Regions from separate parts of the Paenibacillus sp. TAF43_2 genome, predicted to be linked through region 3. Evidence: riboswitches for the same ligand, from Rfam matches in the RefSeq annotation. Region 3 holds a riboswitch; each other region holds the start of a gene.
What was found. A riboswitch is a leader RNA that binds a small molecule or an ion and turns the genes downstream of it on or off. The one in region 3 is predicted to bind cyclic di-GMP.
Positions count from the first base shown of each region.

Region 1: another riboswitch for cyclic di-GMP. It lies ahead of AB4Z17_RS19895 (EAL domain-containing protein); the one in region 3 lies ahead of AB4Z17_RS23010 (anti-repressor SinI family protein).
Region 2: another riboswitch for cyclic di-GMP. It lies ahead of AB4Z17_RS28965 (transglutaminase-like domain-containing protein); the one in region 3 lies ahead of AB4Z17_RS23010 (anti-repressor SinI family protein).
Region 4: another riboswitch for cyclic di-GMP. It lies ahead of AB4Z17_RS01495 (pyridoxal phosphate-dependent decarboxylase family protein); the one in region 3 lies ahead of AB4Z17_RS23010 (anti-repressor SinI family protein).

Region 1 is NZ_JBFRDK010000096.1:10,290-14,881, reverse strand. It holds gene AB4Z17_RS19900 (metallophosphoesterase) at 1-1,376, shown strand, start outside; cyclic di-GMP riboswitch class I at 1,493-1,578, shown strand; gene AB4Z17_RS19895 (EAL domain-containing protein) at 1,663-4,575, shown strand.
Region 2 is NZ_JBFRDK010000210.1:5,216-9,807, forward strand. It holds gene AB4Z17_RS28945 (helix-turn-helix domain-containing protein) at 1-145, shown strand, start outside; partial or broken gene AB4Z17_RS28950 (tRNA-dihydrouridine synthase) at 204-370, shown strand; gene greA (transcription elongation factor GreA) at 906-1,382, shown strand; gene lysS (lysine--tRNA ligase) at 1,539-3,071, shown strand; cyclic di-GMP riboswitch class I at 3,240-3,318, shown strand; cyclic di-GMP riboswitch class I at 3,370-3,448, shown strand; gene AB4Z17_RS28965 (transglutaminase-like domain-containing protein) at 3,461-4,270, shown strand.
Region 3 is NZ_JBFRDK010000126.1:5-4,596, forward strand. It holds partial or broken gene AB4Z17_RS23000 (asparagine synthetase B) at 1-570, opposite strand, end outside; gene AB4Z17_RS23005 (helix-turn-helix domain-containing protein) at 901-1,233, shown strand; gene AB4Z17_RS23010 (anti-repressor SinI family protein) at 1,248-1,409, opposite strand; cyclic di-GMP riboswitch class II at 1,428-1,509, opposite strand; gene galE (UDP-glucose 4-epimerase GalE) at 1,708-2,754, opposite strand; gene AB4Z17_RS23020 (beta-1,6-N-acetylglucosaminyltransferase) at 2,826-3,728, opposite strand; gene AB4Z17_RS23025 (right-handed parallel beta-helix repeat-containing protein) at 3,832-4,592, opposite strand, start outside.
Region 4 is NZ_JBFRDK010000003.1:70,405-74,996, forward strand. It holds gene AB4Z17_RS01490 (methyl-accepting chemotaxis protein) at 1-1,152, opposite strand, end outside; gene AB4Z17_RS01495 (pyridoxal phosphate-dependent decarboxylase family protein) at 1,133-2,821, opposite strand; cyclic di-GMP riboswitch class I at 2,916-3,001, opposite strand; gene AB4Z17_RS01500 (DUF423 domain-containing protein) at 3,236-3,598, opposite strand; gene AB4Z17_RS01505 (MFS transporter) at 3,794-4,592, shown strand, end outside.

The DNA of each region.
Region 1 (4,592 bases), on a different contig from region 3:
CTGCTAAACAAGCATTTCGGATCAGAAATAAAATCCATTTGGATTCAGGCGCAGTTCACGGCAATCTGCTAACCTCGGTTTCTCTGTCGGTGAAGCCGACTTTCAAATCACAGAAATCGTCAATAGCCGGCATGGAAGGGGAGCTTCCTGCACTCTTCAAAGAGGAACGCAAAGTATCGCTGCAAGAGCTGGATGACGATGAAGCCCGCAGATTGCAGTATTGTTCGCGCAATAAAATTAACTTTATCTCAGGAACCATGTCTCCTGCAGATAAGGATGAAGCGGCGGGTGAGCTGGAATCGCTGAGGAAAGGGCTGAACTATTTTGTGGAGCGCGGTGTTAAAGAGGTCGTGCTGCAGCCCAAATACATGGGATCACGCTGCAATGTTTATCTGCATGCAGATATCGAGCAATCTTTTGCAGTGAGCCGCAATGGGTACAAAATAAATAAGGTTGACCTAACCGCTGTTTATGAGCGACTTCTGCAAAGATTCGGAAGCTACATGAAGGAAAACGATATATCGATGCTCCTGCTCGATGGCGAGCTTTTGCCATGGGAGGCGCTGGGGGAAGGTCTCATCGAAAAGCAGTTTAAGCCAATTGAGAAGGGGCTTGAGACAGAGCTRGCTTTTCTGAAGGCGAATGGATTCGAGGAAGCGTTCGGAAAGCTTGCGCATGATTTCAAGGAAAGCGGTTTTGAAAAGGATCAGTTTCACCTTAGCAAAGGGGCTATTAATGAGAAGTATGGCCTAGCCGTCTATCAAAATTTTAAGCATGTTCATTCTATTCTTGAGAAAAACAAGCCAATTGACGAGCATGTCAAAGCATATGAAACGTATAAGAGGCAGCTGGAGCTGTATGCCGAGGCAGGGGAACTTGAATACAAGCCATTTTCGCTGCTCAAAATCGCATACGTAGACGGAAGCGAGCAGCTGCCAGGGTGGAAAACCTCTGAGATGTATCGATTCCTATCTGACGATCCATTCATCACGCTTGTGCTGTCTGATGCGGAGAGCTATGAGCTTGCAGAAAAATATTTCTACACGCTTACGGTAGACAATCATATGGAAGGTGTCGTGATTAAGCCCGAGCTGCCTCAGCCGTACACGGTTCCCTATATGAAAGTGCGCAATAAGGAATACATGTCTATTATTTACGGTTATGATTATAGATTTCCGCACAAGTACAATAAGCTCATCAAGCAAAAAAATATTACGCAAAAGCTTCGTACATCATTTAACGAGTACCGGCTAGGACAGCATATGCTGGCGATTCCTTTTGCTGAAATTGCCCCAGAAAACGATGGATATCAAGCGGCTGTTGCGAATCTTTTGTTTGAGGTTGCCAAAGAGAAGGAAATCGATCCTAGATTGTAAAACATCAATATACCAAACCTCCCAAAATGGGAGGTTTTTCTACATCATTCGACCTATTATGAAATTGGTTATGGTATATATCGGAATAATATGGAATACTGGTATATGTAAAAAGTCCTAGTAAAAAGCAAAGTTGTCGAAAGACAATGACGCAAAGCCAACAGGCCTAAAGGAAATTTCCAAAGGTGGCTGGGTTGCCAAAAGGATGAGTGATAACATACCTATATCCTCTCCTTAAAAACTTCAGGTTACCGCCTACGTTATGAATAAGAGGGGATATTTAGCAATGAAACAAATGATTAAACGTTTTAATGGAAATGTTAATGTTGGTAGTTTTAATATTGTTCAAAAGTTAGCGAATTTAGGCTACTGGGAGTTTGACCATATTCGCAGAGAAGCATCCTGGTCGAATCAAATGTTCGAAATATATGGTATGAAATCTGATTTCTCGATGACGATTGAACAATTTTTTGAGTTTGTACATCCCGAAGATCGTGAGCGCGTTAATGAGCAGTTCCACCTTGCAATTGAATCAAAAAAGGAAAGCGTTTCCGAGTACAGAATCGTTCGTCAAGGCGGTGAAGTTAGATATGTGGTGGAAAACATTACGTTCATACGGAATGCCGAAAACGAGATATTGTTGACGATAGGCATGATTCAGGATGTAACGGAAAATAAAAAAATACAGCATCGCCTCACACTAGAAGAGCAGCTTTATAAATCGATATTTGAAAACAACCCTGACGCGGTCTTTTCTTTAGACGCACAAGGGCGTTTTTTGTCATGCAATTCTGTGCTTGAGCAAGTTTTTGGATATACGAAAGAGGAAATTATAAATGATAGTTTTCATAAATTTGTAGATGACGCAGCACTGGATAAAACGATTCAATATTTTGAGCAAACGGTCAAGACGCTGAATCCTCAAAACTATGATACGACAGGCATTACGAGAACAGGGCAAACGGTCGAATTTAATGTGACCAATATTCCAATCATTATTAATAAAAAGCTTATCGGCGTCTACGGCATTGCCAAGGATATTACGCAGCAAAAAATGATTGAGCAATCATTGACTGAGACCGAATTAAAATACCGCAGTATTGTTGAGCAATCCATTGTCGGTATTTTTGTCGCGCAAAAAAACAACTTCGTTTATTCAAACGACCAGCTCAATAAAATGTTTGGTTATGACTCCTTGATCGGTATGGATATTATACAGACGATCCATCCTTTAGACCGTGAAGCCGTCGTTAATCAGCTAACGAAGTTACAGGAGGGGCAGTCTTTATCTAATTTCTGCCACAGAGCCATTAAGCAAGATGGGACGATTATTCATTGCGAAGTGCACTATAATCAAGTGTCAAATATGGGTGAGCAGGCGATCGTTGGCGTAGTCCTTGATGTTACGGATCGGAGCAAGGCTGAGGAATTAAATCAATATTTGGCTTACCACGATTATTTAACGGAGATGCCAAATCGCAGAATGTTTGAAGACCAGCTAGATAAGCAGCTAAGGGTAAGCGAGTATTTTAAGCAGAGGCTGGCGATCATGCTGATTGACGTGGATCGTTTCAAATATGTAAATGATACGCTTGGGCATCCGATTGGGGATGAGCTGCTGAAACAAATCGCCTTTCGATTGATGAGCAATTTACGTGATGGCCAAACCGTATTCCGACTTGGCGGAGACGAATTTGCAATTATTATAGCTGATGTAAAGCAGCAAAACGAAATCAAGGATATGGCAGCTACTATTATTAAGCTTATCAATGAGCAATTTTTGATAGAAGGATATGAGCTGAATGTAACCGCAAGTATTGGAATCAGTCAATCGCCTGGCGATGGGAGCTCGGTGGAGCAGTTGATGAAAAATGCGAATGCGGCTCTTTATCATGCGAAGTCCAGAGGCAGCAACCAATCACAGTGCTATTCCTCTTCTTTAAATGTGCAATCATTCAAATTGTTTTCACTCAGCAATGATTTGCGTAAAGCGCAGGAAAGAGGAGAGCTGTTCCTTCATTATATGCCTCGAGTACATTCGCAAACGATGGAAATTGTTGGCGTCGAGGCGCTGCTGCGCTGGAATCATCCAGATTGGGGATTGGTTGCTCCGTCTGAATTCATACCGATCGCAGAGGAAACGGGGCTTATTGTATCGATAGGAGAATGGGTGCTTCGCGAAGCCTGTTTGCAGCATAAACGGTGGCAGAGCTTAGGACTGCCTTCGGTCACGCTGTCGGTTAACTTTTCGGTGCAGCAGCTTCTTCAGCAAAATATATTGCATAGAATCGATCAGATTATCGAGGAGACAGGAATTTCCCAAGATCGATTGGAAATTGAAATAACGGAAAGCTCCTTTATTAGCAATGAGAATGCGGTGACGGAATTGCTGCTGGAGCTGAAGAAAAGAAAAATCAAAGTATCGCTTGATGATTTTGGAACCGGCTATTCCTCTCTTTATTTATTGAAGCGATTGGCACTCGATACGATCAAAATTGATCGGTCATTTATCGAGGAGTTGATGACGGATCGTAGAAATAAGAGCATTATTGAATGCATTATTCAATTGGCTGGCGAACTTGGCATGCAGGTGGTGGCTGAAGGCGTTGAAACGAAGGAGCAATACAACTATTTACGCGAGCAGCGATGCGATGAAATCCAAGGCTATTATTTCAGCCGTCCTGTAGAGCCGGACAGCATCGTGCAGCTTTTGAGCCGAAGATCTTGTAAAGAGCCTGCTTTATTTATGCCTAGTAAAGAGGTGCTCGTTAATCGGAGAAAAAGCTTTCGAATAGATTTGAAGTATTGTCTATTGGCAGAGATGACCATTACGATGTTTAAAGGAAGCAGTGTGAAGCTTGGGAGTACAGAGGTGTTTGTTCGTAACATCGGACCAGGCGGGCTCCGGTTTATAGTCGGTGTGAAGCTGCCCGTTAACAGCGATATTCTCTTGATGTTCAAGACGAAAATTCTTAATCAAATGTATGTGCTATTCGGATTTATCGTCTGGTACAATGAACTGGGCAAAGACATTTATGAATATGGTGTGCAATTTCAATTAAAAGAAAAGCAGCAGGATGAGCTCGTCAATACGCTTAATTTCCTAGCCATTAAGCAGCGTGATGGCATGCTTCCTCAAACACAGGTGTATGTTGGAGATCCGATACTCCGAATTAAGGAATTGAAAAAACATAATTAAATAATGAGATGAAAAAG
Region 2 (4,592 bases), on a different contig from region 3:
GCTGGCCAAGGAGCTTGGCGTATCGGTGGCCGTTCTTGGCTCATTGGAGCGAGGAACAAGAAAGACGGATACGAAGTTATTAAATCATATCGCTAAGACGCTCGGAATCAGCTATGAGGAATTAATGTCTGATAACCGTGAATAGTGCAGTCTGGTACACAAGACATGAACATTAAGCAATTAGAAGAGGAGGAAGGAGCGACATGCTGAAAATCGGTGGCATCGAAATGAAGAATAGAGTGGTGCTAGCGCCGATGACAAGCGTGTGCTATCCTGCCTTTGATTAATTGCCAAGGAGTTTGGAACGGGTCTTGTATGTGCGGAGATGGTAAGCGACAAGGCCATTTTGCATGGTAGTATACGGGTAAGGCTAATTGGGACATTATAAAGGATGTCAAAGTAGCGGTATCGATTCCCGTAATTGGGAATGGCGACGTTTTCTCACCAGAGGATGCAAAAAGGCTGCTCGAACATTCCGGCCGTGATCCGATGGTAGCGATTTTGGAAAACTACGTTCACTCGCTTGGAGAGGACGAAGAATTCCAAGCTGTCAGTGCTGTTTCAGCAAAGAAGCGGGTTCTGCAGAAGTAGACGCTTACTAAAATACAAATAGATCGGTTATGCGATTTACCCCGTAACGGGAGCGAGTCGACACCATTCGACAAAAGCCGCTATCATGCGGCTTCTGCTCTACATTTCAGAAATGAAACGGTTTCAATGGGTCGTCTGGCTTTGATTGACATTCAGGGTAACTTTGCAATATAATCGTGCAATATAATCTAACGAAGACATCAAGAGCGCTTCAAACAACAGTTGGTATGAGGAATAAGAAGCGTAATATATTAGGTAACAGTGAATTCATACAAGGTATGAAAAATTAGTCACATGACAGGAGAATCGGAAAGATGAACGATAAGCAAATCATTCTGACTCAAGAAGGGCTGCGAAAGCTCGAAGATGAATTAGAGAACCTAAAGTCGGTCAAGCGTCGTGAAGTAGCTGAACGTATTAAAGTAGCAATTGGCTATGGTGATATAAGCGAAAACTCGGAATATGAAGATGCGAAGAATGAGCAAGCATTTATCGAAGGCCGCGTTCTTACCCTTGAGAAAATGTTGCGCAATGCGCGTATTATAAATAATGACGATATTGATATTGATACCGTGAGCATCGGTTCGATCGTAACGGTTGAGGATATGGAGTATGGCGACACAATGGATTATTCCATTGTTGGTACAGCGGAAGCCGATCCTTTGCAAAACAAGATTTCAAATGAAAGCCCGGTTGGTAAAGCGATTCTAGGCAAGAAAAAAGGCACCGTTGTCGAAGTTAGCGTACCAGTCGGCATTATTCAATACAAAATTCTCGATATCAAAAAATAATGTTTGCTATGAGCGGTTCAAAAAGCTTCCTTGTAGGAAGCTTTTTGAACGTTTAAAATATAAGAACGTATATTACAGGTCTATACATTGCTTATATTTTATTGCGAAACGAGATTTTGCTGCATGAATCCGGTGACAGCTGCTTGCTTTTGCCGAATGATCAAGGAGATGAAAGAAGTGGAACAAGAAAACAATGAACAGCAGGAGCTAAGTGAGCTTTTGCAAATTCGCAGAAACAAATTGGACGAGCTTAGAGGGTTAGGTGTGGATCCATTTGGCCGAAAATTCGAACGCACTCATAACGCCAAAGATATTGTACAAGCCTATGAAGGGCTCAGCAAAGAAGAAATAGAAGAAAAAGCGGTTGAAGTGCGTATTGCTGGCCGTATTATGCAGAAACGCGGCATGGGCAAAGCGGGTTTTGCTACGATTCAAGATTTGAGCGGCAAGGTTCAAATATATGTTCGTAAAGATTCCGTTGAAGAGCATAAGTTTGCAGCTTTTGATTTGCTGGATATCGGTGATATCATTGGCGTAGTAGGCGTTGTATTCAAAACGAATACAGGCGAAGTCTCTGTCAAAGCACGTGATATTGAAGTTTTGACAAAGTCGCTTCTTCCATTGCCTGATAAATATCATGGCTTAAAAGACGTAGAGCTTCGTTATCGTCAGCGTTATGTTGACCTTATCGTGAATCCCGACGTCCAACAAACCTTTATTACTCGTTCCAAAATCATTCAATCCATGCGTCGCTACCTAGATTCCCGCGGGTATTTAGAAGTAGAAACACCAACACTGCATTCCATTGCAGGCGGTGCTGCAGCACGGCCTTTCGAAACGCATCATAATGCGCTGGACATGCAGCTCTACATGCGTATTGCAATCGAGCTTCATTTGAAGCGACTAATTGTAGGCGGATTGGAGAAAGTATATGAGATCGGCCGTGTATACCGGAATGAGGGGATTTCGACTCGCCACAATCCAGAGTTTACAATGATTGAGCTTTACGAGGCTTATGCTGATTACAAGGATATTATGGCATTGACAGAGAATGTCATCGCACATATTGCACAAGAGGTTCTTGGAACAACGAAAATCACTTATCAAGGCCAAGAGATTGATTTGACGCCTCAGTGGCGCCGTGTCAGCATGGTTGAGCTTGTCAAAGAAACGACTGGCGTAGATTTCGGCGTGGAAATGAGCGACGAGGAAGCCCATCGTTTGGCGAAAGAACACAAAGTTGCCGTTGATCCGCATATGACATTTGGTCATATTCTCAACGCCTTCTTTGAACAGTTCGGTGAGCATACGCTTATTCAGCCAACCTTTGTTACAGGACATCCGGTTGCTATTTCGCCGCTTGCTAAGAAGAGCGAAGCGGATCCACGCTTCACCGATCGATTTGAGCTATTCATCGTAGCACGCGAGCATGCTAATGCATTTACGGAGCTTAACGATCCGATCGATCAGCGTGAGCGTTTCGAGTCGCAGCTTGTTGAGCGTGAGCATGGAAATGACGAGGCGCATGAGATGGATGAAGACTTTATCCGCGCTCTGGAATACGGCATGCCGCCAACAGGCGGACTAGGAATCGGTATCGACCGATTGATCATGCTTCTAACAGATGCTCCATCTATTCGTGATGTACTGTTGTTCCCTCATATGAGAGATCAGCGTTCTGCTGAATAAGAAAGAAACAAGAAACCGTTTGGCTTTTAGCAGCCAACGGTTCTTTTTTTTTCTAATATCGAGAATTTGCAACAACAATCCTTAAAAACATTCAAATTATGATTGATATTGTAGTACAATCTATTGATTTGCTAGATTCATATGGTAGAATAGAACTAATAAAGCGCTACACGATAACGGCAAACCTATCGAAAGGTAGGGACGCAAAGCTAAAGGGCCTTCCGTATGATGGCAGCCAGCTACCGAATGAACAGGCTTTTTTTTGTTTGTATAGGGGAAATTCATCACAAAGCGCTTCACACGATAATGGCAAACCTATCGAAAGGTAGGGACGCAAAGCTAAAGGGCCTTCCGTAAGATGGCAGCCAGCTACCGAAGGGAGTATATTCATGCGTAAATTTATGTTAGTCATCGCAGCTTTTGTTCTTTTTGCATCCATCCATGTAACGGTCGTTCAGGCAAATGAAGCGGACTCTTCTGATTGGCTCAACACGGGGAATTTAGATAAAGGTGTTGTCTCCGTACAATATGCAGTGAGCACTAAAGTGAAAACGAAGCTTATGATCGCAAAAGGCGCATCAAATTATACATATAATCTAACCAGCGGAAAAACAGCTGAGAAGTTTCCATTGCAGCTTGGCAATGGCGAATATACGATATCTCTTCTAGAGAATACAACAGGCAACAAATACAAACTGGCGAAGAAAGAAACCGTGACGCTTGATTTAAAAGACAACAAGGTTTTGTACTTGAATTCCATCCAGAACATTGACTGGTCGAATGCGAGCAGCGCCATCGTCAAGGCAAAAGAATTAGCGAGCAATAAAAAAACGGATATGGAGAAAGTAAAGGCAATCTACGAGTATATTATTACGAATGTAAGTTATGATAATCAATTAGCTGCTAATCTGTCAGTTGATTACCTCCCCAATATTGATCGCACATTTAAATCGAGAAAGGATATTTGCTACGGATACGCTTCATTGTTTGCGGCAATGCTGCGGAGCGTGGATATTCCTACGAAGCTCTTGATGGGACAATCTACTTATGTGGATGTTTATCATGCTTGGAACGAAGTATACTTGGATGGGAAATGGGTTACGATTGATACGACAGTTGATGCGGGTCTAAAGAAGGGCAAGAAAAAGTATGAGCTTATCAAGGATGCAGCTCAATATACAGTTACAAAAACATATTAGAAGTCATACGAGCTTGCGGAAATCGCAGAGCTCGTTTTTTTATGTCTTTCTTCAATATAGGTGAGGAGGAAGCGAAGCAACGATTACGCAAATAGAAGGCAAATAGGAGTGTTGAAAACTTTTTCGTAAATAATGAAAAAAACACTTGCAATGCTATATACGCCTATGATATATTATCTAGGTCGCCAACGAGATACACGGTCGACAAGAGAGAAAAGATTGCTCTTTGAAAACTGAACAACGAGTAATAACTGCCTCGCAAATCCTTCGGGATAAGCGAAAAAAGCGATAAAAAAGTAATGAGCATTTCAAACACCAATTT
Region 3 (4,592 bases):
AACGACTGTACTAATGGCCAAGTACTGTGCTATCCATTGCTCATTCAACCGTTTAGGAACATCCGGCAGCTCCAGCAACGGCTTCATCGTCGTGCACATCGCTAGACGGCTTCCGTTCCAGTGATAATACAATGTTCGACAACCTGAGAAGTCTCTGGCAGCAAACACTCTTTGTTCTCTCTCATCCCATATCATAAAAGCAAAATCACCGATCAGATGCTTGGGTGACTCAACCCCCCATTTCGCATAGGAGAGTAAAATCAGTTCGGCATCAGTGATTTGCACTCTACGGTCAAGCTCTACATTTAATGCTTCAAACAGCTCAATGCGGTTATCAATAATTGCATCGGCACTTATGACTAAGCGTCTTTCCGAATCATAATAGGGATTGCATTCCCCGACAGACTCTGGTGTAATCCATTGATTATGGCATCCAACAAACACATTGTTCTTATTCCATGCTTGAGCTGTATTGCAAGGAAACCGTGATAATTGCTGCATCAGTCTATTCCCCTGATCTAACACATGGGCTGTCTGATCAACTTCATAAACGACTGCTATTGCGCTCATTCGTGCCTCCGATTTAGATAGCCAGCGTGTTCTTCAATCGAACGAGATGCGAGCATCATTGAATGTCTTTTAGTTCTTAATAAAGAACATATTTGAATAATACACTTGAAAACAGACGTTGTCAATCGTTTTTTCACCAAAATATCACAAAATAAAACGAAACATCGTTCTTTTATAAGAACAACATTTCGAAATGGGTTTAACCTTATTTTTTTCTAATTTAGACGTCATTTTATTTTTTATTCGTTAAAACTTACAAGCTTTCGCAATTAAGAATTATTCGTTATAATAGTGTTAGTCTACAACGAAGAGATAACGGGGGAGTTTGCTATGATCGGAGAACGTATTCAGATGCTGCGCAAGAGAAAAGGCCTATCCCTAACGGAGTTGTCGCAACGGGCAGGCGTCGCAAAATCTTACTTAAGCTCTATTGAACGAGGGCTCCAGCAAAATCCTTCGATTCAATTTCTCGAAAAGGTAGGCGCAGTATTAAACGTAACGGTTGAAGAATTTTTAAATAGCGATGAAAACAATGATCGTAAAACAAGCAATCTAGACACCGAGTGGGCCGATCTAGTTCGAGAAGCAATGGCTTCTGGCGTAAGCAAAGATCAGTTTAAAGAATTTTTAGAATTCAATAAATGGAAAATAAAGCGAGAGTAGCGCTTTATTTTCTTTTATACGGCTGTTTCTTGTATATCATCTTTCTTGCTTTCTTCAAGACATAGTAATACCTTTCTAACATCTTCCTTGCTAAACCCCAAAGAACGTGCATTCATGATTAATGCTACCCATTCCATATCTAAATCCTGATTATCCTCTGATTTTGTAAGTACCATTTTCCCATGTCCCCCATTCAATTTGGGACGGTTGCACCACTGACTCCATGCGTTTAAGGTGCCCAGATACTAAACGCATTTCAACGTCTCCCTATGCTTGTCATTCGTTTATAGATGTATTATAAATCACTCTAATTGCGTATGCTGTCGCTTCCTGTCTCACAAAAATGAAAGATAATTACATTTTTTGTCGAATTTATTTAATGATTGTTAAAGGGAGCAGGGGAAGGAGATAGAGCCCGCTAGATCAAATTAGGAGCTCTAAAATGTTGCTTTATTAACAGAGCTATCCGGTATATTATTTTGCTGCAAGTTCAGATTTCAACAGTGCATCTTCTTCATAACCATTCGGATTTGAAAATTGCCATCTCCACGTATCGCTGCACATTTCTTCTATTCCTTTTGTTGCAAACCAATTCAATTCTTCATTTGCCTTCAGCGTATCTGCATAACAAACAGCAATATCGCCAGGTCTGCGGCTAACGACCTCGTATGGAATGCTTTGACCAGTTACCTTCTCGAAGGCTGCAATCATCTCTAACACACTGTAGCCATTCCCAGTGCCAAGATTATATATATTCACATTTGATTTTCTACTCATCTTTTCCAGTGCCTTTACATGCCCCTTTGCTAGATCTACTACATGAATGTAGTCTCTCACTCCAGTGCCATCCACAGTTGGATAATCATTTCCAAATACATGCAACTGTTTAAGCTTGCCAACAGCTACCTGCGATATGTAAGGCATTAAGTTGTTTGGCACGCCATTTGGATTTTCTCCAATTCGACCACTTTTATGGGCGCCAATAGGGTTGAAATACCTCAGGATCGTTATTCCCCAGCTGTTATCTGAACTAGCTAGATCCAGTAAAATTTGTTCTAGCATGAGCTTAGTCCGACCATATGGATTTGTTGCTGAGAGCGGTGAATCCTCAATAATCGGAACTTGTTCGGGCCGTCCATAAACAGTAGCCGAGGAACTAAACACTAATTTATGAACACCAAATTTCCTCATGACTCCACAAAGAATTAAAGTGCTCGTTATATTGGTATGATAATAAGATAAAGGCATTTGAACAGACTCTCCGACAGCCTTTAACCCAGCGAAGTGAATAACAGCATCAATAGCATGATTCGAAAATACATGCTCGAGTCCCTTTTGATCCATAAGATCCATTTGATAAAAGGTAAAGGTTTTATTTGTAATCTCTTTCACTCTTTCTAAAGCGATATAGCTGCTATTAGACAAATTATCAACAACCACTAATTCATATCCCGCTTCAAGAAGCTCAATGCAAGTATGACTGCCTATGTACCCCGCTCCGCCTGTTACTAAAATTGCCATTTTATTTACCCCTCTCAATAATTCTTAATAAAGAACAACTAAATCAAAAAAACACCTCTCCGATGCTAAGCTCACATGCATACCTTTTCGCTGTAATAATTTATCATTGCTGCATCTTCTCTTTCATCGAATTTTCTCGCAAAGTATTTATTCGATTTTTCAATAGAATCAATATCTTTAAAGCTTAGATTTATGGGGTGATTACTATTGTTATATTTTTCTCCCCATTTTAAATAAGTTAAATTATCATTAGTGACCTGATCCGCATATTTCGAGTTCATAACTAAGGTTTGAAAAAACCATTCATCTGGGCACAGAGCATATTTGAAATATTGATAATACCATTTGTTTTGGTCAAGAAAATCTATGATAAATCTTGCAACTTCAATTGGCATGCAGAACCACGAGGAGCCATGATACAACAAATAATTGTTAGGCATTAACTGACGGTTAGGGAAAAGAACTAAACCTTTCTTATACATTTTCAGCATTATGCTTCTGAAAACTCTAAGCGGGTGGAATGTATTGTATTGTCTTCTTGCTGAATCAAACCATTTCATATTTACATGTGCAGCAGAAATATCACGATCATGAATAAATTTCGCAGACATAAATATTTTATTGGGATTTTCCATTAAATGAACTTTAAGACCATTTTTAACGAGTAAATCCTGACCGCTCCTTAAGCATACAAAGTCATACTCTACTTTTGAGGTTAATACCTTCCTTAGCAGCATGATCGTTGCATCCACTTGGCTAATATCTCCCCATTTCACATTACAGCTTTCCTCCAACACGTTAATGCGTGGGGATCTATTAATTTTAGGTGATACCTCATCATAATTTTTTTTATCAATATGAACATATACATCTGCCGTATCGGTTGCAGTCAATTGGCTAATAAACGTATTTACTTGGGCTGGGTTTTTATGAATTTGCAATATGTAGGCAGTTGAGGGTAAAGCTGACTTCATTAGTTCACTCTCCTTAATTCTTAATAACGAACATTATATTTTAAAATAGTCCCTGCCTCAACTTGTAAGTGACAGGGATCTATTCTTTTTTTAGAGTTAAAGGCTAGCTGCTGCTAAGATCAGTGTTGTCAATCAATCGGACATATGGGGCGGTTCCTGTTACGGTTACACCGCTAAATGTAGATTTAGCGATAGTTACAGATTGATTTTGCCGAATCCAATTTAAATTTACTTTCGTGTTTTCAAGATAAGATTGTGAAAATACAGCTTTGTTCGCATTGTCCGACTTGCCAATAGCTGAATTTATAAAGGTGGTGCCTGAAACGATTGAATTGCCATCCACCGCGATACCAGAATTTTGTAGCAACGATGATCTCAGCGTAACTTGCCGAGTGAACTTTGCATCGGTCGAACCAAGCTGAACGTCACTTGCCCCCATAACCGTACTTTTAGCTCTTATAAATTCACTATTGCTAATATGAGATGCCTCAAATTTTGCAGAACCTTCGATAACCGTCATGCCGTTAATCATGTTTGGGCGTCCTACATAATCTTGAGGAACGTTTATTAATACATCGTAATTCTTTACCGTAACATTTCTAATGACAGCACCAGCTGCTAAAATATTGAAGTTTCGTGCTAAAGCATTGTCGTTGCGCCAATCTCGTTCTATTGTGATGTTGGACAAATAACATCTTCCGTAATTGAATCTGCTAATGTTAAACCCAGGCTGTCCAGCGTCTTTAATAACAACTGGTGGACCTCCCTTCGTTTCAGATACCTGAAATGCTACGGAAGAGATATTTACTGTGTAATATAATTTATCAATGCTAATTCCTGTCGGAACCTTGCCTACCCATTGTT
Region 4 (4,592 bases), on a different contig from region 3:
TCCTAATGTTATAGCAGCCTCTTGGGATTGCTGCATAGCTTGTTTGATGACAGTCATTTGTTCGAGAGTACGTCCTACTAAATCCTGTCCTTGCTCGGATTGGATATGAACGTCTGTAGCAATGACCTGAATCTCCTTCATACCGCTTGAGACATCTTTAATCTCGACATCGATATGATTAATATTTGTATGGCTGTGAGTGACGCTTTGCACAATTTCGTTAATGCCTTCTGTCATTCGGTTCGTTGATTCCGCAACTTGCTGCGCGCTGTTCGTTGATTCATTTACTGACTGTTTTAGGTGCTGGCTTGTATCGGATATAAGATTAGATGAAGCAATGACTTGTTGAATTAGTTGACTAAGACTATTAATCATTAAGCTAAATGATATCGATAATTTCCCGATTTCATCCTTGCTATTAATAGCAAATGTCGTTTTCATATCGCCCGCAGCAATTTTGTTGGCTGCTACCATTAATTTGCGGAGCGGATTCGTAATAACTTTACTTATAACAATTGCAATTAAACTACCCACCACAAGTACGATGAGAGAAATAATAATCGTTGTTAAATTAGAGCTTGATGTTGTTTTTGGGACAACTGAAGCATCTAAATCTATCCCAAGAATACCATAGGCTTGACCAGACTCATCTGAGAGTGGGACAAATATAGATTTATGCGTTCCATACTCATCTTTGTAAATAGGGCTGATTACAGTTTTTTTTGAATCGATGGCTTGTTTCATTTCATCTGTAAATGGGTAAGGAGTGTTAAAATCATCTGGTACTCCTGATAGTACAAGAATTCGCTCGTTATTCTGACTATTTGATAATATAAAAATATTTTCTAAGCTATGTACGTCTTGTAATTTTTCGAGTTCTTTCTTAATAATTGCATAGTTAGGATCGTCTGTCGTTTGCAATTGCTTTTCTGAACCAGGGATTGCAGATAATGTATTGCTTGCAATTTGTATATCGGTTATAAGACGTTTATCGAATTGTTCCAATAGTTTCTCAGATAAATTCTGCTGGGTCATATAGCTGGATACTGCAAAGGCTGCACAGGTTATCACTTGCAATAAGAGAATACTGAGAGCGATTTTCACAGAGAGATGTTCTTTGTACCAATTAAAACTAAGTATAGATTTCTTCATGAGTATACTCCTTTTTACTAATTCGCATATATTCCACATAGGTTTCATTGATTTTTGCTTTTAGATAAGCGACGATTTTATCAACATCGGTTACTTGTGTATGCGGCGAAATAACAAATAATTTACTCGCATACAATGCTATTCTTTTGTTATCCAAGGTTGGGACATAAAGATGTTTTTTGGTATCGCCAAAGAACATTTCTCCGCGGTCTCTTCCAAGAATCTCAAACAATAGCTCATTTAATTTATTAATCTCTTCTACTTCAGCATAGCTCATGGAGCCGGCATATTCTTTTTCATAACCATTTTGTTTATCCTCATAAAGTCTAAAGAGTGTAACAATACCAGGGTTTAGATGATTTACAATAACGGCTTCAGGTATTTCTCTTTGCAAGGTCTTTCTGAATGTGACATTCACCTCAACAAATTGGGCAAGCAGCTTTTGATAGCCTTCTATTCCAAACGCTAATAGCGCGCTATAAATACTGATGGAACTTCCCATTCTTGAGCATTCAAGAGTATAGCTGGTGTGATATTGTCCATATCCACGGTGTCCAACATAAGGAGTCTCATCTGGGTCCAAATCAAGAAGCTTTAAATCAGCAGCATTTTTTGCTAAAAATAAGCTCGTTGAATAAGGCGTCTGTCCCAGCTTTTGAAAATCGAAACAAAGCGAGTCTGCTTTCATGAGATGCTGCATTCTCTCTTGAATCAACTTTAGAGCAACAAGCGTATCACTCTCAATGCTTAAAGGGTTTCCTTCAAAATCGTAATCATTATAAAATGCAAAAAAGCCACCTAAAGCTGAGTCGGCATGAATATGCGGTCTTTGAATGTTATGCTTCTGCGAGAGCAGCTCTGTCATTTTATAAATGTCATCTATGTTATCAATACCCATTGCATCAGTCGTACCCGTAGTAGCAACGACGTATATTGGGATGCCTCCGTGCATAATGACGTTTTCCATCTTTTCTTTCAAATCATTTACATCCATTGATGAATCTTCGTTTGTTCTAATCTTAATTAAATGTTTGCTCCCTAGACCTGTAGCCTCAACTGATTTATAAAGGCTGTAATGGGCCGCCTCCGAACAAAAGGCATATAAATTTTGTGGAACCCCGTTTTGAGCTGCAGTCGGACAGGCTTTATTTATTGCCAGCCTTAAACCAGTGAATATAGCTCCTTGGCCGCCCCATGTCGTATATCCGCCGCTTTCAGAAGGATTATAGCCCACGAGATCTGACATCATCGCCACGACTTTAACTTCAGCTTCCGCAGCCGCCGGACCATACACATCCCATAAATTATTGCCATTAACCATAAATGCTGCAATCATGCCAAGTACACCTGGAATACTAGCCATAGGCAAAATATTTGTTAAAAAGTATTTTGTATGATAAGGATGAGCATGAAGCAATTTTAAGAGTTCTTTATTGACTTCTTCTAATGGATTTCCCATTGCGGGAATTCTGCTTGCCTCCGCTAGTTCTTTATAGAAATGAGGACCACGTTCTTTTTCTCCTTTAAGAAATACCGATTCCGGATCCTTTAATTCATCAACACCACTTACAATCTGTTCAATTAAATCTAACATGTAATTTCGTTGCGTTATGTTGCCGTCTTCACTTGGAAATAAACTTTTAATATTAGGCTGGTCTTTCCTATTCATGCTGTACCACTCTCCACCATTCATTTTTCTCTCTATTTTTTACAATCAAAAAGGCATACCTAAAAATAACCATAGGTATACCTTCTGCATATTAATTCGCAACTGGCTGACATTTCTTTGAAAGAAGTAGTCCCTATAGCTTTGCGTCACCACCTTTCGATGGTTTTGCCAATATTTAATTTGGACAAATTTGCAAACTTATTAGCAAACATTTACATCTATCGAAATCATTTTACTATTTTATTTTTCGGAGATCAATATAATTTTTGGTTAATTATGTCTTAAACTAATAGAGTTGCATCTATATTTTCAAAATCTTCATACTTTTCCATCACTATTTCATGTAAACATAAATAAATTCTTTACAATGGTCATAGAAGATAGATATTAAATATTAAAAGCTCAACAATTTCCCTAAAGAACACCTACAGCGACAAGCACCCAACCAATCATAAAAGAAAGCCCGCCTAGCGGTGTAATTGGACCAAGAAACCGAGCTTTAGCAACACTAAGTACATATAGGCTTCCCGAGAACAATATAATTCCCGCTACCAAAAACCAACCGCCCGTAATGATCATTTGAGCACCCGGATACTGACCCGCGAGCAGTCCAATCAGAATTAAACCTAATGCATGTGCGATGTGATACTGTACGCCGACCTCATAAACCTTCAGCTTGTCCGGTGTGATCTTGCTTTTCAGTGCATGTGCGCCGAAAGCTCCAATTGCGACCGCGAGCACCATGAGAATACATCCGAGCATAATAAATGTTTGCATATCAACATCTCTCCTCATTTTATGAATTTGCAAGTTAAGCATATCATGATTGAAAGGAGCAGGGAATTACTAGCAATACTCCAATACCATATATAAAATTACAATTTCAATTTTTTTCTCTACATAATAATTTCCGATTGATTTACTGTTGCCAGAGGAGTAATGTAGTTTGGTATAGCATCAGGAGGCATCTACGTGAAATTCATTCAATCTACCGCCACAGAGTGGCAGGGCTGGTCCCGCAATATTCGTTTATTTTTTCTAGCAAACATGTTATATCAAATCGGTACGGGCATGTTCTCGGTACTCTACAATTTGTACATTCACGAGCTCGGTTACCCCGATGCCATGAGCGGAAAAATTGTCAGTATGCAATCACTCGCAACCGCGTTATGTTTCATTCCCATTGGCTTATTCGGCGATCGCGCCAGCCGCAAGCGCTTGCTCGTCATTGGCGCTCTTTGCAGCGGTGTGGTACTCGCTGGACGCTCATTATTTGAAACAGAAAGCAGCTTACTTACAATGGCCGTTCTGACCGGCTTATTTGCTGCCATCTTTCAGGTGCTTGCCATTCCCTTTCTTGCCACAAACGTAGCTAAAGCAGATCGACTGCGCATTTTCAGTATTTTTTCAGCATTTGTTCTCGCTTCTCAGGTCGGCGGCAGCCTTGGCGGAGGCGTCATTGCAGATATTATGCAGGCGGCAGGACTAAGTAAGCTGCTCTCTTTCAAAATCGTTTTACTTGCAGGCAGTATAGCGACAATTGCAGCATTTCTACCTTTGCAAGCCATTAGGGAATCTGCGCGCAGCCAGAAGGAAAGTGTTGAAGCAACTAACGAGCAGCCTGCTTCGAACCAAACAGCTCACCCTAATAAAGAAATGTCATTTATTATTAAGTTCGCCTCCATACAGCTTTTGATTGGTATCGGATCGGGCCTTGTTGTTCCTTATTTGAATTTGTATTTCACCAATCGGTTCTCGATATCGCTTAGTG